One region of the Streptomyces sp. NRRL B-24572 genome, then DNA from elsewhere that is predicted to be linked to it. Evidence: riboswitches for the same ligand, from Rfam matches in the RefSeq annotation. Region 1 holds a riboswitch; the other holds the start of a gene.
The links. Region 1 has a riboswitch for thiamine pyrophosphate ahead of thiC (phosphomethylpyrimidine synthase ThiC). Riboswitches for the same ligand answer to the same signal wherever they lie in the genome.
Positions count from the first base shown of each region.

Region 2: linked by a shared signal. The riboswitch ahead of CCN56_RS05770 (thiamine ABC transporter substrate binding subunit) and the one ahead of thiC (phosphomethylpyrimidine synthase ThiC) in region 1 are both predicted to bind thiamine pyrophosphate.

Region 1 covers NZ_MWIG01000069.1:230-7,054, forward strand. Annotated here, with positions in the region: partial or broken gene CCN56_RS04460 (metallophosphoesterase) at 1-565, shown strand, start outside; gene CCN56_RS04465 (hypothetical protein) at 725-1,375, shown strand; gene thiC (phosphomethylpyrimidine synthase ThiC) at 1,399-3,183, opposite strand; TPP riboswitch at 3,177-3,311, opposite strand; gene CCN56_RS04475 (YibE/F family protein) at 3,384-4,706, shown strand; gene CCN56_RS04480 (SsgA family sporulation/cell division regulator) at 4,768-5,208, opposite strand; gene CCN56_RS04485 (IclR family transcriptional regulator) at 5,347-6,111, opposite strand; gene CCN56_RS04490 (DUF5326 family protein) at 6,355-6,573, opposite strand; gene CCN56_RS04495 (cupin domain-containing protein) at 6,794-6,825, opposite strand, start outside.
Region 2 covers NZ_MWIG01000089.1:3,516-18,665, reverse strand. Annotated here, with positions in the region: gene rpsB (30S ribosomal protein S2) at 1-38, shown strand, start outside; gene tsf (translation elongation factor Ts) at 150-986, shown strand; gene pyrH (UMP kinase) at 1,150-1,914, shown strand; gene frr (ribosome recycling factor) at 2,009-2,566, shown strand; gene CCN56_RS05785 (phosphatidate cytidylyltransferase) at 2,566-3,672, shown strand; gene CCN56_RS05780 (hypothetical protein) at 3,771-4,481, opposite strand; gene rlmN (23S rRNA (adenine(2503)-C(2))-methyltransferase RlmN) at 4,621-5,727, shown strand; TPP riboswitch at 5,757-5,866, shown strand; gene CCN56_RS05770 (thiamine ABC transporter substrate binding subunit) at 5,947-7,041, shown strand; gene CCN56_RS05765 (iron ABC transporter permease) at 7,095-8,711, shown strand; gene CCN56_RS05760 (ABC transporter ATP-binding protein) at 8,711-9,733, shown strand; gene CCN56_RS05755 (dihydrofolate reductase family protein) at 9,812-10,462, shown strand; gene CCN56_RS05750 (LOG family protein) at 10,515-11,651, opposite strand; gene CCN56_RS05745 (hypothetical protein) at 11,818-12,969, opposite strand; gene CCN56_RS05740 (ABC transporter ATP-binding protein) at 12,951-13,679, opposite strand; gene CCN56_RS05735 (aspartate aminotransferase family protein) at 13,928-15,150, opposite strand, start outside.

The sequences.
Region 1 (6,825 bases):
CATCGGCGCCAAACGCTTCGGCGACACGCCCGTCAACTCCGGCGCGGGCACCGCCACCTTCCAGGCCGCCTGGCTGCTCAACGGCGGCCAGAAGCACGACATGGACCGCCTCCAGGACGTCCACCTCCAGTGGATGTCCCGGCTGGACGCCGTGGTCCGCGAGGACGACCACCTCCTCGTGCACTCCGACACCACCGCGTACCTCGAATACGGCCAGACCATCGAGGACGTCAACGACACGGTTCACGAGGTCCTCAACCGGAACGACGCCGACGAGGTCTGGGACCTCTTCCGGAAGTTCACCAAGCGCTTCGCGTTCCGCGACGACGGCGGACCGCAGGCCGTCCAGGAGCTGCTCTCCACCTACGGCGGCCGCCGGATCGTGCACGGCCACAGCCCCATCCCGTACCTCCTCGGCCAGGTCGGCACGGAGGACGGCGAGGACGGCGGAGGCCCGGTCGTCGACGGACCGCACGTGTACGCCGACGGTCTCGCGATCGCCATGGACGGCGGCGTGACCATGGCCGGAAAGCTACTGGTCGTCCAACTCCCCCTGAACGGCTGACGCATAACCCTGCGCATCCGGGGAAGTCGATTTCCGGAAACACCCTGTCAGGCCGTGGTGTCACCGCAATACCATCGGGTCATCCGTAGCAGGCTCTCCTCCGTTTCCGCCCAACCGACCGTTTCCCACGGCTGATCCGGGCCTACGGAGCATCGGGGGATGCACATGAACGTGGCTCCGCACCTGCTGACCGAGGACCGCGCCGAATACGAGCGGATCCTCGACGACGCACTGAGCACCGCCCACGCACGTCCGGAACTCGCCGGAGTCGGAACCCGGCTGACGGTCGCGCAGCTGCGCGCCATGACGCTGAACGCGACAGCGCTGATCACCACCGCCGCGGCGAGCGAGTACGACCACTTCGTGAAGGTCCGCGAGCAGAACCGCGTGGCCGCCCGGACCCGTACGCCCGGACCGGACCCCGGAGCGAACCCCGGCACGGGCGTCGGCGTCGTCGCCATCGTCAACGTGATGGTGCCCGTCCTCGCGGGCACGGCCGCCGCGATACTCCTTCTGGTCGGGGCGGTCCTGCACGCCCTCGCCCCCACGGTGGTGTTCGGCGAGACCCTGCTGACGGCCGGCCTCGTCTTCGCCGCCCTCGCCGCCGCCGGCCTGCTCAGCGCGGGCGCCGGCCTCCTCGTGACCGCCCTGCGCAACAGACCGGCCGCGGCGGACGGCACCGCCACGGCCGACGACGAACTCACCCTCGCCCGGGAGGCCTGGCGCCGCGCCCTCCTGGAGCGCGGCATCCTCCCCTTCCTCCGCGACGCCCTCGCCGCGACCGGACCACCGGACGCGGCGAGGCCCTGAGGAGCGGGCGACGGGACCGGGACCTACTCGGCCAGCGGCAGGTAGACCCGGTTGCCGCTCGCCGCGAACTCCTTCGACTTCTCCGCCATGCCGGCCTCGATCTCCTGCTGCGTACCGCCGTGCTCACGCCGGATGTCCTGGGAGATCTTCATCGAGCAGAACTTCGGACCGCACATCGAGCAGAAGTGCGCGGTCTTCGCGGGCTCCGCCGGCAGCGTCTCGTCGTGGAACTCGCGTGCGGTGTCCGGGTCGAGGGCCAGGTTGAACTGGTCCTCCCAGCGGAACTCGAACCGCGCGTCCGACAGCGCGTCGTCCCACTCCTGCGCGCCCGGGTGCCCCTTGGCGAGGTCCGCCGCGTGCGCCGCGATCTTGTACGTGATGACGCCCGTCTTCACGTCGTCCTTGTTCGGCAGGCCCAGGTGCTCCTTGGGCGTGACGTAGCAGAGCATCGCCGTGCCCCACCAGGCGATCATCGCCGCGCCGATGCCCGAGGTGATGTGGTCGTACGCCGGGGCGACGTCCGTGGTCAGCGGGCCGAGCGTGTAGAACGGCGCCTCCTCGCAGATCTCCTGCTGGAGGTCGATGTTCTCCTTGATCTTGTGCATCGGGACGTGCCCGGGGCCCTCGATCATCGTCTGTACGTCGTGGCGCTTGGCGATCGTGTTCAGCTCGCCGAGCGTGCGCAGCTCCGCGAACTGCGCCTCGTCATTGGCGTCCGCGATCGAGCCGGGGCGCAGGCCGTCGCCGAGCGAGTACGTGACGTCGTACGCCGCGAGGATCTCGCAGAGCTCCTCGAAGTTCGTGTAGAGGAAGTTCTCCTTGTGGTGCGCCAGACACCAGGCGGCCATGATCGAGCCGCCGCGCGAGACGATGCCGGTCTTGCGGCGCGCGGTGAGCGGCACGTACGGCAGGAGCACGCCGGCGTGGACCGTCATGTAGTCGACGCCCTGCTCGGCCTGCTCGATGACCGTGTCCTTGTAGATCTCCCAGGTCAGCTCCTCGGCCTTGCCGTCGACCTTCTCCAGGGCCTGGTAGAGCGGCACGGTGCCGATCGGCACGGGGGAGTTGCGCAGCACCCACTCGCGGGTGGTGTGGATGTTGCGGCCGGTGGAGAGGTCCATGACCGTGTCGGCGCCCCACTTGGTCGCCCAGGTCATCTTCTCCACCTCCTCCTCGATGGAGGAGGTGACGGCGGAGTTGCCGATGTTGGCGTTGACCTTCACCAGGAACCGCTTGCCGATGATCATCGGCTCGATCTCCGGGTGGTTCACGTTCGCCGGCAGCACCGCGCGGCCCGCGGCGATCTCCTCCCGTACGACCTCGGGGGAGACGTTCTCGCGGATCGCGACGTACTCCATCTCCGGGGTGATCTCCCCCCGGCGGGCGTACGCGAGCTGGGTCACGGCCTGGCCGTCGCGACCCCGGCGCGGCAGGCGGGGGCGGCCGGGGAAGACGGCGTCGAGGTTCTTCAGCCCACCGCCGCGCGGGGAGGTGTGCTTGATGCCGTCGTCCTCGGGGCGGACCGGGCGGCCCGCGTACTCCTCGGTGTCGCCGCGCGCGATGATCCAGTTCTCGCGCAGCGGCGGAAGGCCCCGCCGGACGTCGGTGTCGATGGCGGGGTCGGTGTACGGGCCGGACGTGTCGTACAGCGTGACGTCCTTGCCGTTGGTGAGGTGCACCTGGCGGACGGGCACCCGGAGGTCGGGGCGCGAGCCCTGGACGTACCCCTTGTGCCAGCCCGGCGTGCGCTCCTGCGACTCGGTCTGGTTCTGGTCGGAGGCAGGCGTGCGTGCATCCTGAATGGTCATGAGACCGATCTCCCTACGCCGGCATTACCCGGTAACAGGTTCGGCGGTCGGCGCAGCCTCCTCCCGTACGTGCGTACGGTGATCAGCGCCCTCTCAGCCCGGTGCTCCGAGCTCCCGCGTGTGCAAAGGTGCCACCACGCTAGCGTCATCCCTGGCGTGCTGAACAGTGGGCCCCCCGCCGTTCTTGCGATGATCGGTCGGTGACTTCCCCCCAGCAGCCCCCCGAACCCCATGACCACGGGCACTCCCATTCCCACAGCCACGGCCCCGCCGTCCCGGTCTCGCGGCATCTGCGCAAGGTCATCGCCGCAATCCTGATCCCCTTCGCCACCGCCGTCGTGGTCGGGCTCGCGGTCCTGTGGCCCGGCGGCACCCCGGCGCACGAGCGGACCGGCGTCGGCTTCGACCGGCAGACCCAGCAGGGCAAGGTCGTCTCCGTCGAGCACGTCGACTGCAAGGACGTGAACGCCGCCCAGGTCCCGCCGACCGGCGACACCTCCACTCCGGAGGGCCGCGAGGCGGTCAACGCCCAGCAGGGGCAGTGCGAGAAGGCGACGATCGAGGTCACCACCGGCCCGGACGCGGGACGCAGGTTCGTCGAGATCGTGCAGCCGGACGCGCCTCGTCAACTGCACGAGGGGCAGGGCGTGGTGGTGGCGTACGCCCCCGACGCCCCGCACGACCTGCAGTACTCGGTGACCGATGTGAACCGCAAGGTGCCGCTGGCGGTGCTCGCCGGCATCTTCGCCCTCGCGGTCGTGCTGGTCGGCCGGATGCGGGGCGTCATGGCGCTCATCGCGCTCGCCGTGAGCTTCCTCGTGCTGACGTACTTCATCCTTCCGGCGATCCTGGAGGGATCGAACCCGCTGGTCGTGGCGGTGGTCGGGTCGAGCGCGATCATGCTGATCGCGCTCTACATGTGTCACGGCCTCTCGGCCCGCACCTCGGTCGCCGTGCTCGGCACACTGATCTCCCTGCTCCTGATCGGTCTGCTGGGCTCGCTCTTCATCGGCTGGACCTCGCTCAGCGGCAACACCGACGACTACACCGGTCTGATCCACGGTCTGTATCCGGAGATCGACATGTCCGGTCTGCTGCTCGCCGGGATCATCATCGGTTCGCTCGGTGTGCTCGACGACGTGACGGTGACCCAGACGTCGGCCGTCTGGGAGCTGCACCAGGCCGATCCGGGCATGGGGCCGCGCGGCCTGTACCGGGCAGGGATCCGGATCGGCCGCGACCACATCGCCTCGGTCGTGAACACGCTGGTGCTCGCCTACGCGGGTGCCGCCCTGCCGCTGCTGCTGCTCTTCTCCATCGCGCAGAGCAGCATGGGGACGGTGGCCAACAGCGAGCTGGTCGCCGAGGAGATCGTCCGGACCCTGGTCGGGTCGATCGGTCTGGTGGCGTCCGTTCCGCTCACCACGGGACTCGCGGCCCTGGTCGTCTCCGCCGACCGGCCGGCGTCCGGGGGTGGGAAGCCGGCGGCGGTACGGGGAGGGCGGCGGCGGCGCGCCAAGTGAGGCGTACGTGCGAGGGCTCGGGCCGGCCCGGCTCGGGGAGGGTCCGGCGCGAACGGGCGGTTCAGGCGGGGCCGGCGTTCTCCTCGGCCAGGATCCGGCCCAGTGCGGCCTCCAGGTGGTCCTCGAAGTCACCGAGTGTCCGTTCCTGACCGAGCGGAACCAGCTTGTCCGTTCGGTCGAGGAAGGCGACCAGCGGCGGCGCGCTGGCCCGGAACAGCGCGCGGTCGCCGCCCACCTGGAGCCGGATGGAGACGTCCGAGAGCCTCTCCGGCTCCGTGGGGGCGATGTGCACATCCCCGTCCCCACTCGGCCGGTTGATCCCGTCGAGCAGCAGTTCCCTTCCGAACGCCCAGGTCACAGGCGCGTCTCCGGGGAGGTGGAAGGTCATCCGCACCGCGTAGGGATCCCGGGTCTCATAACGGAGTTCGACCGGGATCTTGAAGGAGAGCTCCTCGGAGACGAGGAAGCTCATCAGGACCTCGGCCTGAACCGACTCTCGCATCGTGTACCCCGCAGTAGATGAAGCAGTTGTGTGAACACAGCTGCTGAAAGCTGTGACCGAAACGGCCAGGAATGATCCCCCGTGGCCCTCTTGACGCAATCGTGCTGTACGCGTTAGCAGATCACAAGGAGTGATTTTTCAGATACTGATAGAGAACGCGAGTGAACCGAAGAGCCTCCCGATCTCCGTGCGTAGCCGCTCGACTGCCGGGAGCAACCGTTCTTCCTGGTGAAGGGGGAGAGAAATAGCCATCGTGCCCGCCGCGGAGCCCACGGTGATGGGGATGGCGGCACAGACCGTGCCGAGCGCATATTCCTGACGCTCCACCAGGGGTTCCATTCGCTCCAAACCACCCAAACGCTCCGAAAGGGCACGGCGGTTACGCACCGTGTACGGAGTGATGGCTTCCACCGGATGGCGGTCGAGGTGGTCTTGACGAGATTCCGGATCGAGTTGACTCAGCAGGCACTGCCCGATCGCGTGGGCGTGCGCCGTCTCGCGGAAGTCGGCCCATTCCTCGACTGCGGGGTTGGAAGGGGTGTCGGCGACGGCGACGAGTTCGACCTCGCCCTCGCGGTAGACGGCGAAGTAGATGGGTACGCCGATCTCGTCCCGCCATGTGGCGAGGGAGTCTTCGATCTTGATGCGACGATTCTGCACATCTCCGCCGCCGGCCAGTCGGACGGCGGCGTCGCCCAGGACGAACACACCCTTGTCGCGGAGCAGATAGCCCTCGTGCGTCAGGGTGCGGAGCAGGTGGTACGTGGTGGGCAGCGGAAGGCCCGTCTCACGGGCGAGCTGCTTGGCGGGGGCGCCCTCCGAATGGGAGGCCACGGCCTCCAGGAGTCTCAGCGCCCGCTGCACCGAGCCGATCAGGGTAGGCGCAGCCGTCTGCGTAGCCATGGCCAAAGGTCACCCCCAGGCGTGACGACGGATGCAGCGCACCCGCCCGCGGGGGCCGCCCCCGCGCGCCCGCCGGGCCTGGGAAACCGCTGGTCAGTACGGACGTCTACGCCCGTAGTCCCCAACACGGCGGAGAGATTCCACTCTAGTGGCAGCCCCGGGGCCCATACCCTGATTCGACCAGCGCGTTCCCCCGCCCGGGCTAATGCCCGCCATCGGCCTCATACCGATCAGTAGCTTGTGCTACCAATCCTGGCGCGACCTGGCGGAGGAGCTGAACTTCCGCACGACGTAGATCAGTCCGGCGACGAGGGCCGCGAAGAGCAGCACCTTGAAGAGCAGACTGACCACGAAGGTCAGGACGCTGGTGATCAGCCCGCCGAAGACGAACAGGGCGAGGAGGGGTATGGCGACCCACTTCACCCACCAGGGCATCCCCGCGAGAATCTCCCGTACGGCCATCGTCCCTACCTCGCTCCCGAAGAACCGCTCCGCGCGCTCTGCGCCGAACACCCTCAAGGCTAGGGGCGGGAGGAAGCCCGCGGGGGCCCCGCGGCCCCCGCTCTCCCCTGATCCGACCCTTAGGGGCCCGGGCTCGGCGACCCTCAGCCCGCCGGGTCCGGCCCAGCGCTCCGGGTCCGGTTCGGATTCGGCCCTCCGAGGTCCGGCTCAGCCCTCCGGCTCAGCCCTCCGGCGGCGAGAAGACCACCATGA
Region 2 (15,150 bases), on a different contig from region 1:
CCGCCGAGGCTCCGGCCGCGGACGCCGAGCAGGCCTGACCCTTCAGGACCCTGAGGACCTTCGGGTGACGACGGCGGGGGCCCACGAAGCCCCCGCCGTCCACCCGTGGACCCGCCCGATCTTTCAGACTTCGAGAGAGAAACAGACTCATGGCGAACTACACCGCCGCTGACGTCAAGAAGCTCCGCGAGCTCACCGGCGCCGGCATGATGGACTGCAAGAAGGCCCTGGACGAGGCCGACGGCAACGTCGACAAGGCCGTCGAGGCGCTCCGTATCAAGGGCCAGAAGGGCGTCGCCAAGCGCGAGGGCCGCTCTGCCGAGAACGGCGCCGTGGTCTCCCTCATCGCCGACGACAACACCTCCGGCGTCCTCGTCGAGCTGAAGTGCGAGACGGACTTCGTCGCCAAGGGTGACAAGTTCCAGGCCGTCGCCGCCCAGCTGGCCGAGCACGTCGCCGCCACCTCCCCGGCCGACCTCGAGGCCCTGCTCGCCTCCGAGATCGAGGCCGGCAAGACCGTGCAGGCGTTCGTCGACGAGGCCAACGCCAACCTCGGCGAGAAGATCGTCCTGGACCGCTTCGCGCAGTACGCCGACGGCTTCGTGTACGCGTACATGCACCGCACGATGCCCGACCTCCCGCCGCAGATCGGTGTCCTCGTCGAGTTCGACAAGGCCGACGCCGACGTCGCCAAGGGTGTCGCCCAGCACATCGCCGCCTTCGCGCCGAAGTACCTCACCAAGGAAGACATTCCGGCCGAGGTCGTCGAGTCCGAGCGTCGCATCGCCGAGGAGACCACCCGCGCCGAGGGCAAGCCCGAGGCCGCGATCGCCAAGATCGTCGAGGGTCGCGTCAACGGCTTCTTCAAGGACGCCACGCTGCTCGGCCAGCCGTACGCCCTCGACAACAAGAAGTCCGTCCAGAAGGTCCTGGACGAGGCCGGTGTCACCCTGAAGCGCTTCACCCGCATCAAGGTCGGCATCTGAGTCCGTACGCAGACGCGACGGACACCGGACCCCGGTAGGGTCTGAGGCAGTCGTCCGCGCCCGCGCAGGACGACCGCAGATCTGACGAGGAGGCCATTGCCGCACGGGATACCGAGAGGACCCAAGGCAATGGCCTCCTTCGTATGTGCACGAGGAGATCTCCATGAATCAGGCCGCCGTACAGGGCGACGACAACAACGGCAAGAAGGCCGGCCGCTACATGCTGAAGCTGTCCGGAGAAGCCTTCTCCGGCGGCACCGGCCTGGGTGTCGACCCGGACGTCGTGCACGCCATCGCGCGTGAGATCGCGGCCGTCGTCCGCGACGGCGCGGAGATCGCGATCGTGATCGGTGGTGGCAACTTCTTCCGCGGCGCCGAGCTCCAGCAGCGCGGCATGGACCGGGCCCGCTCCGACTACATGGGCATGCTCGGCACCGTGATGAACTGCCTCGCCCTCCAGGACTTCCTGGAGAAGGAGGGCATCGACTCGCGCGTCCAGACCGCCATCACCATGGGCCAGGTCGCCGAGCCGTACATCCCGCTGCGCGCCGTGCGCCACCTGGAGAAGGGCCGCGTGGTCATCTTCGGTGCGGGCATGGGCATGCCGTACTTCTCCACGGACACCACCGCCGCCCAGCGCGCCCTGGAGATCGACGCCGAGGCCCTGCTCATGGGCAAGAACGGCGTGGACGGCGTCTACGACTCCGACCCCAAGCGCAACCCCGACGCGGTCAAGTTCGACGCGCTCGAGTACGGCGAGGTGCTCTCCCGCGACCTCAAGGTCGCCGACGCCACCGCCATCACCCTGTGCCGGGACAACAACCTCCCGATCCTCGTCTTCGAACTGCTCGCCGAGGGCAATATCGCTCGCGCGGTGAAGGGTGAGAAGATCGGCACGCTCGTGAGCGACCAGGGCACCCGGGCCTGACCCGAACCGGGGAACCGCCCCGCAAGGGGATGGACAGAGCCCTGCCGGTCGTACACCGTGCAGGACACAACGCGACGACACGCAGGAGCAAGTGGTGATCGAAGAGACCCTCCTCGAGGCCGAGGAGAAGATGGAGAAGGCCGTCGTGGTCGCCAAGGAGGACTTCGCCGCGATCCGCACCGGCCGTGCGCACCCGGCGATGTTCAACAAGATCGTGGCCGACTACTACGGTGCCATCACCCCCATCAACCAGCTGGCGTCCTTCTCCGTCCCGGAGCCGCGCATGGCCGTGGTGACGCCGTTCGACAAGAGCGCCCTGCGCAACATCGAGCAGGCGATCCGGGACTCGGACCTCGGGGTCAACCCCAGCAACGACGGCAACATCATCCGCGTGGTGTTCCCCGAGCTGACCGAGGAGCGCCGCCGGGAGTACATCAAGGTCGCCAAGGGCAAGGCCGAGGACTCGAAGATCTCGATCCGCTCGGTCCGCCGCAAGGCCAAGGAGACCATCGACAAGTTCGTCAAGGACGGCGAGGTCGGCGAGGACGAGGGCCGCCGCGCCGAGAAGGAGCTCGACGACACCACCGCGAAGTACGTCGCGCAGGTGGACGAGCTGCTCAAGCACAAGGAAGCCGAGCTGCTCGAGGTCTGATGAACGACTCTTCCTGGGGGGCGCCGGCCGGTTCAGGCCTCGGCGGACCCGACCAGGGGCCTGCCCCGGCGGGTCCCGCATACGATCGGCAGCAGGCGGCGCAGACTCGGCCCATGCCCATCGTGCCCGACGTTCCCGCCGGCGGATTCCAGGACGGTCACGGCCGGGGGGCCGCTCACCCGAGCGGTCCCCTGTTCCGTGACGAGACGCCGCACGAGCACCCGCAGGAGCCCATGTCCAGCCCCACCCCGCCTCCGCCGCCCGCGCCCTCGTCGGCGCCCCGGCAGAAGAAGAGCGCGGGCCGTGACCTGGGCGCGGCCATAGGCGTCGGGGTCGGCCTCGGCGCCGTCATCATCGCCTCGCTGTTCATCTGGAAGCCGGCGTTCGTCGGGGTGATAGCGGTCGCCGTGGTCGTCGGCCTCTGGGAGCTCACCTCCCGCCTCCAGGAGCGCAAGGCGATCAAGGCTCCGCTGGTCCCGCTCGCGGTCGGCGGCGCGGCGATGGTCGTCGCCGGTTACGTCCGGGGCGCCGAGGGCGCCTGGGTGGCGATGGCCCTGACGGCGCTCGCGGTGCTCGTCTGGCGGATGACGGAGCCTCCCGAGGGCTACCTGAAGGACGTCACGGCGGGGGTCTTCGCCGCGTTCTACGTGCCGTTCCTGGCGACGTTCGTGGCGCTGCTGCTGACCGCGGACGACGGGCCGCAGCGGGTGCTGACCTTCCTGATCCTGACCGTGGTCAGCGACACCGGGGCGTACGCGATCGGCTGGCGCTTCGGCAAGCACAAGCTGGCCCCGCGGATCAGCCCCGGCAAGACCCGGGAGGGTCTGGTCGGCGCGGTGACGTTCGCGATGGCGGCGGGCGCGCTGTGCATGCAGTTCATGATCGACGACGGCGTCTGGTGGCAGGGCCTGATCCTCGGTCTGGCGGTGGCGGCGAGCGCGACGCTCGGCGACCTCGGCGAGTCCATGATCAAGCGCGACCTGGGCATCAAGGACATGGGCACGCTGCTGCCGGGGCACGGCGGCATCATGGACCGCCTCGACTCGCTGCTGCCCACGGCGCCGGTGGTGTGGCTGCTGATGGCGCTGTTCGTCGGCACCGGCTGACCGGCGCTTTCGTCGGGCTTGTGGAAGGGCCCCCGGCCCGCACGTCAGGTGCGGACCGGGGGCCCTTCGCATGCCGTGAGGGCACGGCGTCCCACGCGTCAGCCGCGGTCCGGGTCGATCCCTGCCGCGACCGCCTGTACGCGGGCGATCTGGAGCTTCGCCGCGTACTTCACGTTGTCGGGCGAGGTGTCGCTCGCCATGACGTAGGCCACGACGGAGCCGACGCGCATGACGACATCGATGCTGTTGTCGTGCTGGAACGCCTCGGTCTCCTCGGCGCCGGTGTCCATCTTCAGCGGCTTCACCGGGTGCTCGTCCGCCTCGCCGGGCTTCCGCTTCTGCTCCGCGAGAGCCTTCATCTCCGTGGCGGCCCCGGCCGCGTCGGCGAAGGCGAGGAGGCTGAATTCGACACGCGCGCCGTCCGGGTCGCGCGACTCCATGTCCTTGTGCCCGGCCACCTGGATCCCGGCGGCGCACGGCGACCTCGTCAGCTCGGCGCAGCCCCTGAGGGCGTCGGCGTCCTGGACCACGATGGTTTCGCCGCTGGACATGGTCTCCAAGCTGCCGTCGGCCGGGAGCGCGGCGTACATGTCGGTCGCGTTGATCGACACCGGGGGGAAGTTCGGAGTGATGCTCTGCTGGTCGGTGGGAGCCGACGACCCGCCGCCTCCCTGGCCTCCCTGGGCGGGCGAGTCCGCCGTCGCCCTGTTCGTCGGCGCGCCTCCCGCCGTCGTGCTCCCGTCCTCGCACGCCGTCAGCGCGAGCGCCAGCACCGCCGCGACGGCGGCCCCCCGTACAACAGCCTTCATCCGGGCTCCTCCGATGACCTGATCATGATCCATTGGCGTGGACACTCAACATCATCGGGCGTGCGATCGGCCAATCGTGCGATCGGCCGATCCCTGGGGCGCGCCCTTCCCGGAATTCGTCTGCGACACTGGTGAGACCATGCCCAAGCCCGGAGAACTCACTTTCGTCGCCCCCCGCGGAGCCAAGAAGCCGCCGCGGCACCTGGCCGACCTCTCGCCCGCCGAGCGGAAGGAGGCCGTCGCCGCGATCGGCGAGAAGCCGTTCCGCGCCAAGCAGCTGTCCACGCACTACTTCGCGCGGTACGCGCACGACCCCGCCGAGTGGACCGACATCCCGGCCGCCTCGCGGGAGAAGCTGGCCGGGGAGCTGCTGCCCGACCTGATGTCCGTGGTGCGGCACATCTCGTGCGACGACGACACCACCCGTAAGACCCTGTGGAAGCTGCACGACGGCACGCTCGTGGAGTCGGTGCTCATGCGCTACCCCGACCGGGTGACCATGTGCATCTCCTCGCAGGCCGGCTGCGGGATGAACTGCCCGTTCTGCGCGACCGGGCAGGCGGGCCTCGACCGGAACCTGTCGACCGCCGAGATCGTGCACCAGATCGTGGACGGCATGCGGGCCCTGCGCGACGGCGAGGTGCCCGGGGGACCGGCGCGGCTCTCCAACATCGTGTTCATGGGCATGGGCGAGCCCCTCGCCAACTACAAGCGGGTCGTCGGCGCCATCCGGCGCCTCACCGACCCCGAGCCGGACGGGCTCGGGCTCTCGCAGCGCGGCATCACCGTCTCCACCGTCGGCCTCGTGCCCGCGATGCTCCGCTTCGCCGACGAGGGCTTCAAGTGCCGTCTCGCCGTCTCGCTGCACGCGCCCGACGACGAGCTCCGCGACACCCTCGTGCCCGTCAACACGCGCTGGAAGGTCCGGGAGGTCCTCGACGCGGCCTGGGAGTACGCGGAGAAGTCCGGGCGCCGGATCTCCATCGAGTACGCCCTCATCCGGGACATCAACGACCAGGCCTGGCGCGGCGACCTGCTCGGCCGGCTGCTCAAGGGCAAGCGGGTGCACGTCAACCTGATCCCGCTGAACCCGACGCCCGGCTCGAAGTGGACGGCCTCCCGCCCGGAGGACGAGAAGGCCTTCGTCGAGGCGATCGCCCGCCACGGCGTGCCGGTGACCGTCCGGGACACCCGCGGTCAGGAGATCGACGGCGCCTGTGGACAGCTCGCGGCCTCCGAGCGCTGACCTTGTAGTCTGAGCTCGAACACATCTCCATATTCCGACAGGGGAGCGCCACAGCGCTGAGAGTGCGGTAACCGTAGACCGCAGACCCTCTGAACCTCGCCCAGGTCATTCTGGGTAGGAAGTTCGGTCGTAACTCAAGCTGTTGCGCCCTGCCCGCGTCCGGTCCGCCGGACGTGGGCAGGGCCGCGTCTCTTCCTGGTCATACCCAGGAGGAATCCAGTGAGCATCAAGAAGGCCGCCGCCGCCGCGCTCGTCGCGGCGCTCGGCGTCACGAGCCTCGCCGCGTGCGGCACCGACGACGTGCGGGGCGAGGCCGGCAAGACCGACCAGCCCGCGCCGAAGACGGTGACGCTGGTGAGCCACGACTCGTTCAACGCCTCCAAGGAAGTCCTCGCCGACTTCACCAAGCAGACCGGTTTCACGGTCAAGGTGCTGAAGAGCGGCGACGCCGGTGAGGCCGTCAACAAGGAGATCCTGACCAAGGGGTCCCCGCAGGGTGACGTCTTCTTCGGCGTCGACAACACGCTGCTCTCCCGCGCCCTCGACAACGGGATCTTCGTCCCGTACGAGGCGAAGGGCCTGGACCGGGTCCCGGCGGCGTACCAGCTCGACAAGGAGCACCGGGTCACCCCGATCGACTCCGGCGACATCTGCGTCAACTACGACAAGAAGTACTTCGCCGACAAGAAGCTGGCGCCGCCGCAGACCTTCGACGACCTCGTGAAGCCGGCGTACAAGAACCTCCTCGTCGTGGAGAACCCCGAGCTGTCCTCCCCGGGTCTCGGCTTCCTCCTCGGCACGGCCGCCGAGTACGGCGACGACGGCTGGCAGGACTACTGGAAGAAGCTCAAGGCCAACGGTGTGAAGACCGTCGACAGCTGGGAGCTCGCCTACAACCAGGAGTTCTCCGGCTCGGCCGGCGGCAAGCAGGCCAAGGCCGACCGGCCGCTGGTCGTGTCGTACGCCTCCAGCCCGCCGGCCGAGGTGCTGTACGGCGAGCCGCAGCCGAAGGTGGCGCCCACCGGCGTCTCCACCGGGACCTGCTTCCGCCAGATCGAGTTCGCGGGTCTGCTGAACGGCGCGAAGAACCCCGAGGGCGGCAAGGCGCTGATCGACTTCCTGATCTCCAAGAAGTTCCAGGAGGACATGCCGCTCCAGATGTTCGTCAACCCGGTGGCGAAGGACGCGGCCCTGCCGGAGCTGTTCACCAAGCACGGCGTGGTGGTCGAGAAGCCGGAGACCATGGCGCCCGAGAAGATCGCCGAGAAGCGTGACCCGTGGATCCAGCAGTGGTCGTCGCTCGTCCTGAAGTAAGGCGAGACGTCGTAAGGCGAGACGTCCGGGGGAGCGCGACGCGGCTGGGGTTCATGGCCCTGCCCGTCGCGTTCTTCGGGGTCTTCTTCGCCTGGCCCGTCGTGTCCATCGTGGACCGGGGGCTCAGGCCCGCCGGGGCGTGGGACCTCGGCCGGGTCGGGGAGACCCTGTCGCGGCCGGACATCCTCGACGTGCTCGGCTTCACCGTGTGGCAGGCGCTCGCCTCCACCGGTCTCACCCTCCTGGTCGCGCTGCCCGGGGCGTACGTCTTCGCCCGCTTCGACTTCCCCGGCAAGAGCGTGCTGCGGGCCGTCGTCACCGTGCCGTTCGTGCTGCCGACCGTCCTCGTCGGCACGGCGTTCCTGGCGCTCGTCGGCCGGAACGGGCTCACCGACGAGCTGTGGGGGCTGCGGCTCGACACCAGCGTGTGGGCGATCCTCCTCGCGCACGTCTTCTTCAACTACGCGGTCGTCGTCCGGACCGTCGGCGGCCTCTGGGCGCAGCTCGACCCGCGCCAGGAGGAGGCCGCCCGGGTCCTCGGCGCCTCCCGCTGGGCGGCCTGGCGGACGGTGACGCTGCCCGCGCTGGTGCCGGCGGTGGCGGCGGCCGCCCTGATGGTCTTCCTCTTCACCTTCACCTCCTTCGGCGTCGTGCAGATCCTCGGCGGGGACGCGTACACCACCCTCGAGGCCGAGATCTACCGGCAGACCGCCCGGCTGCTCGACCTGCAGACGGCGGCCGTGCTCACGCTCGTGCAGTTCGCGGCCGTGGGCGCGATCCTCGGCGTGCACTCCTGGACGGTACGGAGACGGGAGACCGCGCTGCGGCTCGTGGCCCCGGAGTCGACCGCGCGCCGGCCGCGCGGCGCCGGGCAGTGGACGCTGCTCGCGGGTGTCCTCGTCTCGGTGACGCTGCTGATCCTGCTGCCGCTCGGCGTGCTCGTGGAGCGGTCCTTCGCGGGGCCGGACGGGTACGGGCTGCGCTACTACCGGGCGCTCGGCTCGCTCGACGAGGCCGGGACCTTCCTCGTCCCGCCCCTGGAGGCGATCGGGAACTCGCTGCGGTACGCGGTGGCCGCCACCGCCATCGCGGTGCTGATCGGCGGGCTCGCGGCGGCGGCGCTCACCCGGCGGCGGGCCGGTCGGCTCGTACGGGGCTTCGACGCGCTGCTCATGCTGCCGCTCGGGGTTTCCGCCGTGACCGTCGGCTTCGGCTTCCTCATCACCCTCGACGAGCCGCCGTTCGACCTGCGGGCCAGCTGGATCCTCGTACCGCTCGCCCAGGCCCTGGTCGGCGTCCCCTTCGTCGTACGCACGATGCTGCCGGTCCTGCGCGCGGTGGACGAGCGGCTGCGGGAGGCGGCGGCCGTGCTCGGCGCCTCGCCGTGGCGGGCCTGGCGGGAGGTGGACCTGCCGCTGGTGCGGCGGGCGCTGCTCATCGCGGCCGGGTTCGCGTTCGCGGTGTCGCTCGGCGAGTTCGGGGCGACCGTCTTCATCGCCCGGCCCGAGAGCCCGACGCTGCCGGTGGCGGTGGCCCGGCTGCTCGGCCGGCCCGGCGAGCTCAACTACGGCCAGGCGATGGCCCTCTCGACGATTCTGATGGTGGTGTGCGCGGTGTCCCTGCTGCTGCTCGAACGGCTCCGCACCGACCGGACCTCCGGGGAGTTCTGATGCTTTCGATCGAGGACGCGACCGTACGGTTCGGTCGGCGGGCCGTGCTCGACGCCGTGGACCTGGAGGTCGCCGAGCACAAGATCGTGTGCGTGCTCGGCCCCAGCGGCAGCGGCAAGTCCACGATGCTGCGGGCCGTCGCGGGCCTCCAGCCGCTCGACGGGGGCCGGGTGCTGCTCGGCGGCGCCGACCAGGCCGGGGTGCCGGTGCACCGGCGGGGCGTCGGCCTGATGTTCCAGGACCACCAGCTGTTCCCGCAGCGGGACGTCGGCGGCAACGTCGCCTTCGGGCTTCGCATGCGGGGCGCCGGGAAGGCCGAGCAGGCGGAGCGGGTGCGGGAGCTGCTCGACCTCGTCGGCCTCCCCGGTGCCGAGCGGCGCTCCGTCGCCGCGCTCTCCGGCGGCGAGCAGCAGCGGGTGGCGCTCGCCCGCGCCCTGGCGCCCCGGCCCCGGCTCCTGATGCTCGACGAGCCGCTGGGCCAGCTCGACCGGGGGCTGCGGGAGCGGCTCGTCGTGGAGCTGCGGCAGCTCTTCGGGCGGCTCGGGACGACGGTCCTCGCCGTCACCCACGACCAGGGCGAGGCCTTCGCGCTCGCCGACCGGCTCGTGGTCATGCGGGACGGGCGGATCGCCCAGTCGGGTGCGCCGGACGAGGTGTGGCGGCGGCCCGCGTCGGAGTTCGTGGCGCGGTTCCTCGGCTTCGACAACGTGGTGACGGCGCAGGTGACGGGGACGGTCGCGCAGACCGTGTGGGGCAAGATCCCGGTCCCCGACGGCTCCCCGGAGGGGGAGCGGCGGCTCCTCGTCCGCCCGGGCGGGGTGCGGCTCGTGGAGTCGCGTCCCGTCTGGACGGTGGAGTCCCGGACCTTCCGGGGCAGCCAGGTCCTCGTACGGCTCCGCCCGGCCGAGGGGCCCGCCCTGGAGGCCGAGATCCCGCTGCGGGAGGCGCCGGAGGAGGGCGCCGGGGTGGGTGTGGAGTTCCGGGCGGAGGACGTGGTGGTGCTGGGGGAAGACGGCCCGTAGAGGTGCGATGAGTTTCGGGCGCGGGGGGAGTCTCCTGGTTGTTCGTCGTTTTTCTGTCGATCACCAGGAGGAAGATCCATGGGCCAGCAGCTGCTGAGAGTCCAGAACTTCAACGTCTCGTCCGACGGATACGGGGCCGGGGAGGGCCAGAGCCTGGAGCGGCCGTTCGGCCACGCCGACCCCGGGGAGATGTTCTCCTGGGCCGGTGCCACGGCGAGCTGGCCGATGCGGACCGATCCCGGGGGCAGCCGCGGCCTCGACGACTACCTGACGCGGGACTACGCGCGGAACATCGGCGCCGAGATCATGGGCCGCAACAAGTTCTCGCCCCTGCGCGGGCCCTGGGAGAACGAGGACTGGCGCGGCTGGTGGGGCGACGAGCCGCCGTTCCGCACGCCGGTGTTCGTCCTCACCCACCACCCGCGCCCGTCGTTCACGCTCTCCGACACGACGTTCCACTTCGTCGACGCGGACCCGGCGACGGTGCTCGCCCAGGCGAAGGAGGCGGCCCGGGGGAAGGACGTCCGCCTCGGCGGCGGCGCCGCGACCATCCGGGAGTTCCTCGACGCCGACCTCGTCGACACGCTGCACGTCGCGGTCTCACCGGTGAAGCTCGGGTCGGGGTCGCGGCTGTGGGAGTCGCCGGAGGAGCTGTTCGACCGCTTCCACTGCGACGTCGTGCCGAGTCCGGGCGGCAAGGTGACGCACCACCTGTTCTGGCGGAAGTAACCTCGCCGCCCGTTGCGGGCCCGCGCCCCGCGCCGTTGTGGGCCCGCCCCCGCTATGCCCCCAGTCGCTCCAGTGCCTCCGGGGCCTCGTCGATCGAGTCCACCAGGGCGATCCGGCTCGCCATCGGGCGGCCGGTGGCGAGGGTCTCCAGGAGGGGCCAGGCCGGGAGGCGGGTGGTCCAGTGGGTGCGGTTGACCAGGACCATCGGGGTCGGGGCACCCCGGGAGCCGTAGTAGTTCGGGGTCGCGTTGTCGAAGATCTCCTGGACCGTGCCCGCCGCGCCCGGCAGGAAGACGATGCCCGCCGTCGAGCGGGCGAGCAGGCCGTCCTCCCGGGTGGCGTTGGCGAAGTACTTGGCGATGTGGGCGGCGAAGGGGTTCGGCGGCTCGTGGCCGTAGAACCAGGTGGGGATGCCGACCGAGTCCCCTCCGTCCGGCCACATCGCCCGTACCGCGAAGGCCGCCCGGGCCCAGTCCGTCACCGAGGGGGTGAACGACGGGGCCTCGGAGAGGAGGTCGAGCGCCCCCACCAGGGCGGCGTCGTCGAAACGCGCCAGGTACGCGCCGAGGTTCGCGGCCTCCATCGCGCCCGGTCCGCCGCCGGTCGCCACGGTGAGCCCGGCGCGGGCCAGGGACCTGCCGAGCCGGGCGGCGCCCGCGTACGCCTCGGTGCCCCGGCCCATCGCGTGCCCGCCCATGACGCCGACGACCCGGGCCCCGTCGAGGTGTTCGTCGAGGGCGTCGGAGACGGCGTCGTCGTGGAGGGAGCGGAGCATCGAGGAGAAGATGTCGCCGTCGGCCCTGGTCCGGCCGAACCACGTGTACGCGAGGAAGTCGGGCGTCGACTCGTACCCGGTCTCGGCGATCCCCGCGAAGAGTTCCTCGGGGACGTAGAGCCTGGCCCGGTACGGGTCGAAGGGCAGTTCGGGGACGGGCGGGAAGACGAGGGCCCCGTCGGCGCGGACCTTGGCGGCGGCCTCCGGCTCCATGGGGCAGCCGAGGAAGACGGCCTCGGCGGTGGCGGCGGTGAGCAGGGCGAAGGTCCGGCCGGTGAGGTCGACCGACTGGATCCGCTGTCCGGCGAGCGAGCCGGGACGGGCGAGCGCCGCGTCGAACTCGGCGAGGGTGTGGATCTCGCGTCCGTGCCCGCGCGGTCCGGGCGGGCGGTGTGCCGGGGGAAGCGTCGCCATGGGCCCACGATAGGGGCCGCCGTGACGGGCGGCCCCTCGGGAAGTCCGGCCGATCGGGCCGGCTTCGCGGCGTCCGACACCGCTTCGTCCGGCCTGTTCGGCGGGCCGCCCCCTCGTGCGGGTCGCTCAGGGGACCGCCGTCTGCGCGGCCCCTCGTGGCGGCGGCTCAGCCGGTCAGCGGCAGCGCCGCCAGTTCCGCCACCGCCCAGGTCAGCGGTGCGAAGACGGCGAGCAGCGCGCCCGCGCGCAGCAGGGCCGCCGTGCGCAGGACCGTGGGCGGGGCGCCGATGCGGAGGAGGGCCTCGGTGGTGTGGGCGCGGCCCTGCCGGGATTCAAGGGCGGCGGTCAGGAGGGTGGCGGTGGTGCAGGCCAGGATGAGGGCCGCGCCGAGGCCGGTGAGCGGGCCGAAGGCGTCGGAGCCCGCGTCCGCGTCGTACAGCGCGGTCGCCGCGAGGGTTCCGGAGATCACCGCGCTGACCACGCCGAGCGGGCGGCCGATGCGGCGGGACTCGTCCATCAGGACGCGGCCCGCGAGCAGGCGGGTGGCGCCCGGCCGGACGGCCTGGAGGAGCCGGCCGCAGCCGTGGGCGAGGCCCGGGCCCGCCAGGGCGAGGCCCACGGCGGTGAGGACCCAGCCGACGAGGACACCTGCCGGGTTGCCGTCGAAGCGGCCCGGGAGGGGGAAGCCGCTTCCGGAGTCGCCCTGGGCCGCGTACGTCTCGATCGCGAGGCCGACCGAGACGAGGGCGACGCCCCAGGGCAGCCCGGACGGCATCGTCCTCTCGGCGCCCTCCGGTGCGGCGGGCGCGCTGCGGGGGCGCAGCGCCAGACCGGCCGCCGTGGCGGCGACGACCGGCAGGACGGCGAGCAGGGTGAGGGCGGCCGCGAGCGGGACCGGCTGGTCGGCGGCGAGGAGCCCGGCGGCCGCACCGTCGAAGGGCAGGCCCGTGATGTCGCCGCGCAGGTGCAGGTAGAAGAGGAGGGCGACCACGGAGCCGAGCGTGCAGGCGACGGCCGTCGAGGCGGCGGCGATCGCGGTGAGCCGGGCGGGGCCGAGGCCGACGGCGGAGAGCCCGGGGCGCGGCCGGGTGCTGGGGTCGGTGCGGGCCACCGCGACGGCGAACTGCACGGTGGCGGCGAGCGGCAGGACGCACCAGAGGAGTCGCAGCACCGAGGCCGAGGACCGTTCCGGGTGCCCGACGGCGTATCCGAGGGTGCAGAGCAGGAGGAAGCCCACCCCCGCGGCCGCGGCGGCCACGAGGAGCCGGCGCGTCAGGACGAGGGGGTGGGTCCCGCGGGCTAGACGGAGAGCGAGCACGCGGCGACGCCCTCCGCCCCTGACGTCGGGGGTACGGTGCCGACCCGGCGTCCGTCGAGCAGGGGGACCGTGCGGTCGGCGAGCGCCGCGACCTCGCCGTCGTGGGTGGCGAGGAGCACGGTGATGCCGTGCGAGCGGGCCGCGGCCGTCAGGGTGCGCAGGACCTGCGCGCCGTCGGCCCGGTGCAGGGTCGCGGTGGGCTCGTCGGCGAAGAGGACCGACGGGGTGGTGACCAGGGCGCGGGCGATCGCGATCCGCTGGCGCTGGGACTGGGTGAGGGCGTGCGGCCGTTTGCGGGCGCAGCCGCCGATGTCGAGCCGCTCCAGCCACTCGGTGGCGGCGGTCTTCGCGGCCCGGTGGGAGAGCCCGCGGAGCAGCAGCGGCAGGGCGGTGTTCTCCCAGCCGGTGAGCTCGGGGACGAGGCCGGGCTCGGGGTCGATCCAGCCGAAGCGGTCGCGCCGGAGCCGTTCGCGCTGGGCGGGGGCCAGGGTGTGCACGGGGGCGCTGTTGAACCAGACCTCGCCCTGCTGGGCGACGAGCTGGCCGGAGAGGCAGCGCAGGAGGGTGGTCTTGCCGCTGCCGCGGGGGCCGACGACGGCGAGGATCTCTCCCTCGCGGACGCCGAGGGAGACGCCGCTGAGGGCGTCCGAACCGCCCAGGGAGCAGTGCAGGGAACGCGCCCAGAGCACGTCGTTGTCCGGTGGGGCCATCGCGTACACCTCGATGTCGGATCCGATACTCGCCTTCCCCCGCCCGGGGGAACGAAGGGACGGGCCTGTCGGTCACTCGGCACCGTAAGGATTCAGATCCGGTTGTACGGACAGCACACGGCCCGGGCAGCCGCCATCCACTCGGATGGCGGCATACCCGGGCCGTGGGGTCACGCCGTGAGGGCGGCGTGATGCTGGAGGGACCGCCGTGGTTCGGTCCTTACAGCCTGGTTCTTACAGCTCGGTGCTTACAGCTTGGTCCACGCCTCGGTGAGCACGTTGCGCAGGATGCCCTCGATCTCGTCGAAGGTGCCCTGGTCGGCGATCAGCGGCGGGGCCAGCTGGATGACCGGGTCGCCACGGTCGTCGGCGCGGCAGTACAGGCCGGCGTCGTACAGCGCCTTGGAGAGGAAGCCGTACAGGACGCGCTCCACCTCCTCGTCGTTGAAGGACTCCTTGGTGGCCTTGTCCTTGACGAGCTCGATGCCGTAGAAGAAGCCGTTGCCGCGGACGTCGCCGACGATCGGGAGGTCGTGCAGCTTCGACAGCGTCGAGTAGAAGGCGCCCTCGTTGTCCAGCACGTGCTGGTTGAGGCCTTCCTTGTCGAAGATGTCGAGGTTGGCGATCGCGACGGCCGAGGACACCGGGTGGCCACCGAAGGTGTAGCCGTGCAGGAAGGTGTTGTCGCCCTTGTAGAACGGCTCGGCGATGCGGTCCGAGACGATGCAGGCGCCGATCGGGGAGTAGCCCGAGGTCATGCCCTTGGCGCAGGTGATCATGTCCGGCACGTAGCCGAACTTGTCACAGGCGAACATCGTGCCGAGGCGGCCGAAGGCGCAGATCGTCTCGTCGGAGACGAGCAGCACGTCGTACTGGTCGCAGATCTCGCGGACGCGCTGGAAGTAGCCGGGCGGCGGCGGGAAGCAGCCACCGGCGTTCTGCACCGGCTCCAGGAAGACGGCCGCGACGGTGTCGGGGCCCTCGAAGAGGATCTGCTGCTCGATCTGGTCGGCGGCCCAGCGGCCGAAGGCCTCGGGGTCGTCGCCGTGGATCGGGGCGCGGTAGATGTTGGTGTTCGGCACCTTGTGCGCGCCGGGGACCAGCGGCTCGAAGGGGGCCTTCAGGGCCGGCAGACCGGTGATGGACAGGGCGCCCTGCGGGGTGCCGTGGTAGGCGACCGCACGCGAGATGACCTTGTACTTGGTGTGCTTGCCCTGCAGCTTGAAGTACTGCTTGGCGAGCTTCCAGGCGGTCTCGACGGCCTCGCCGCCACCGGTGGTGAAGAAGACCTTGTTCAGGTCGCCCGGGGCGTAGTCCGCGAGGCGCTCGGCGAGCTCCACGGCCTTGGGGTGCGCGTACGACCACACGGGGAAGAACGCGAGCTCCTGGGCCTGCTTGTACGCGACCTCGGCCAGCTCCTGGCGGCCGTGTCCGGCGTTGACCACGAAGAGACCCGCGAGGCCGTCGAGGT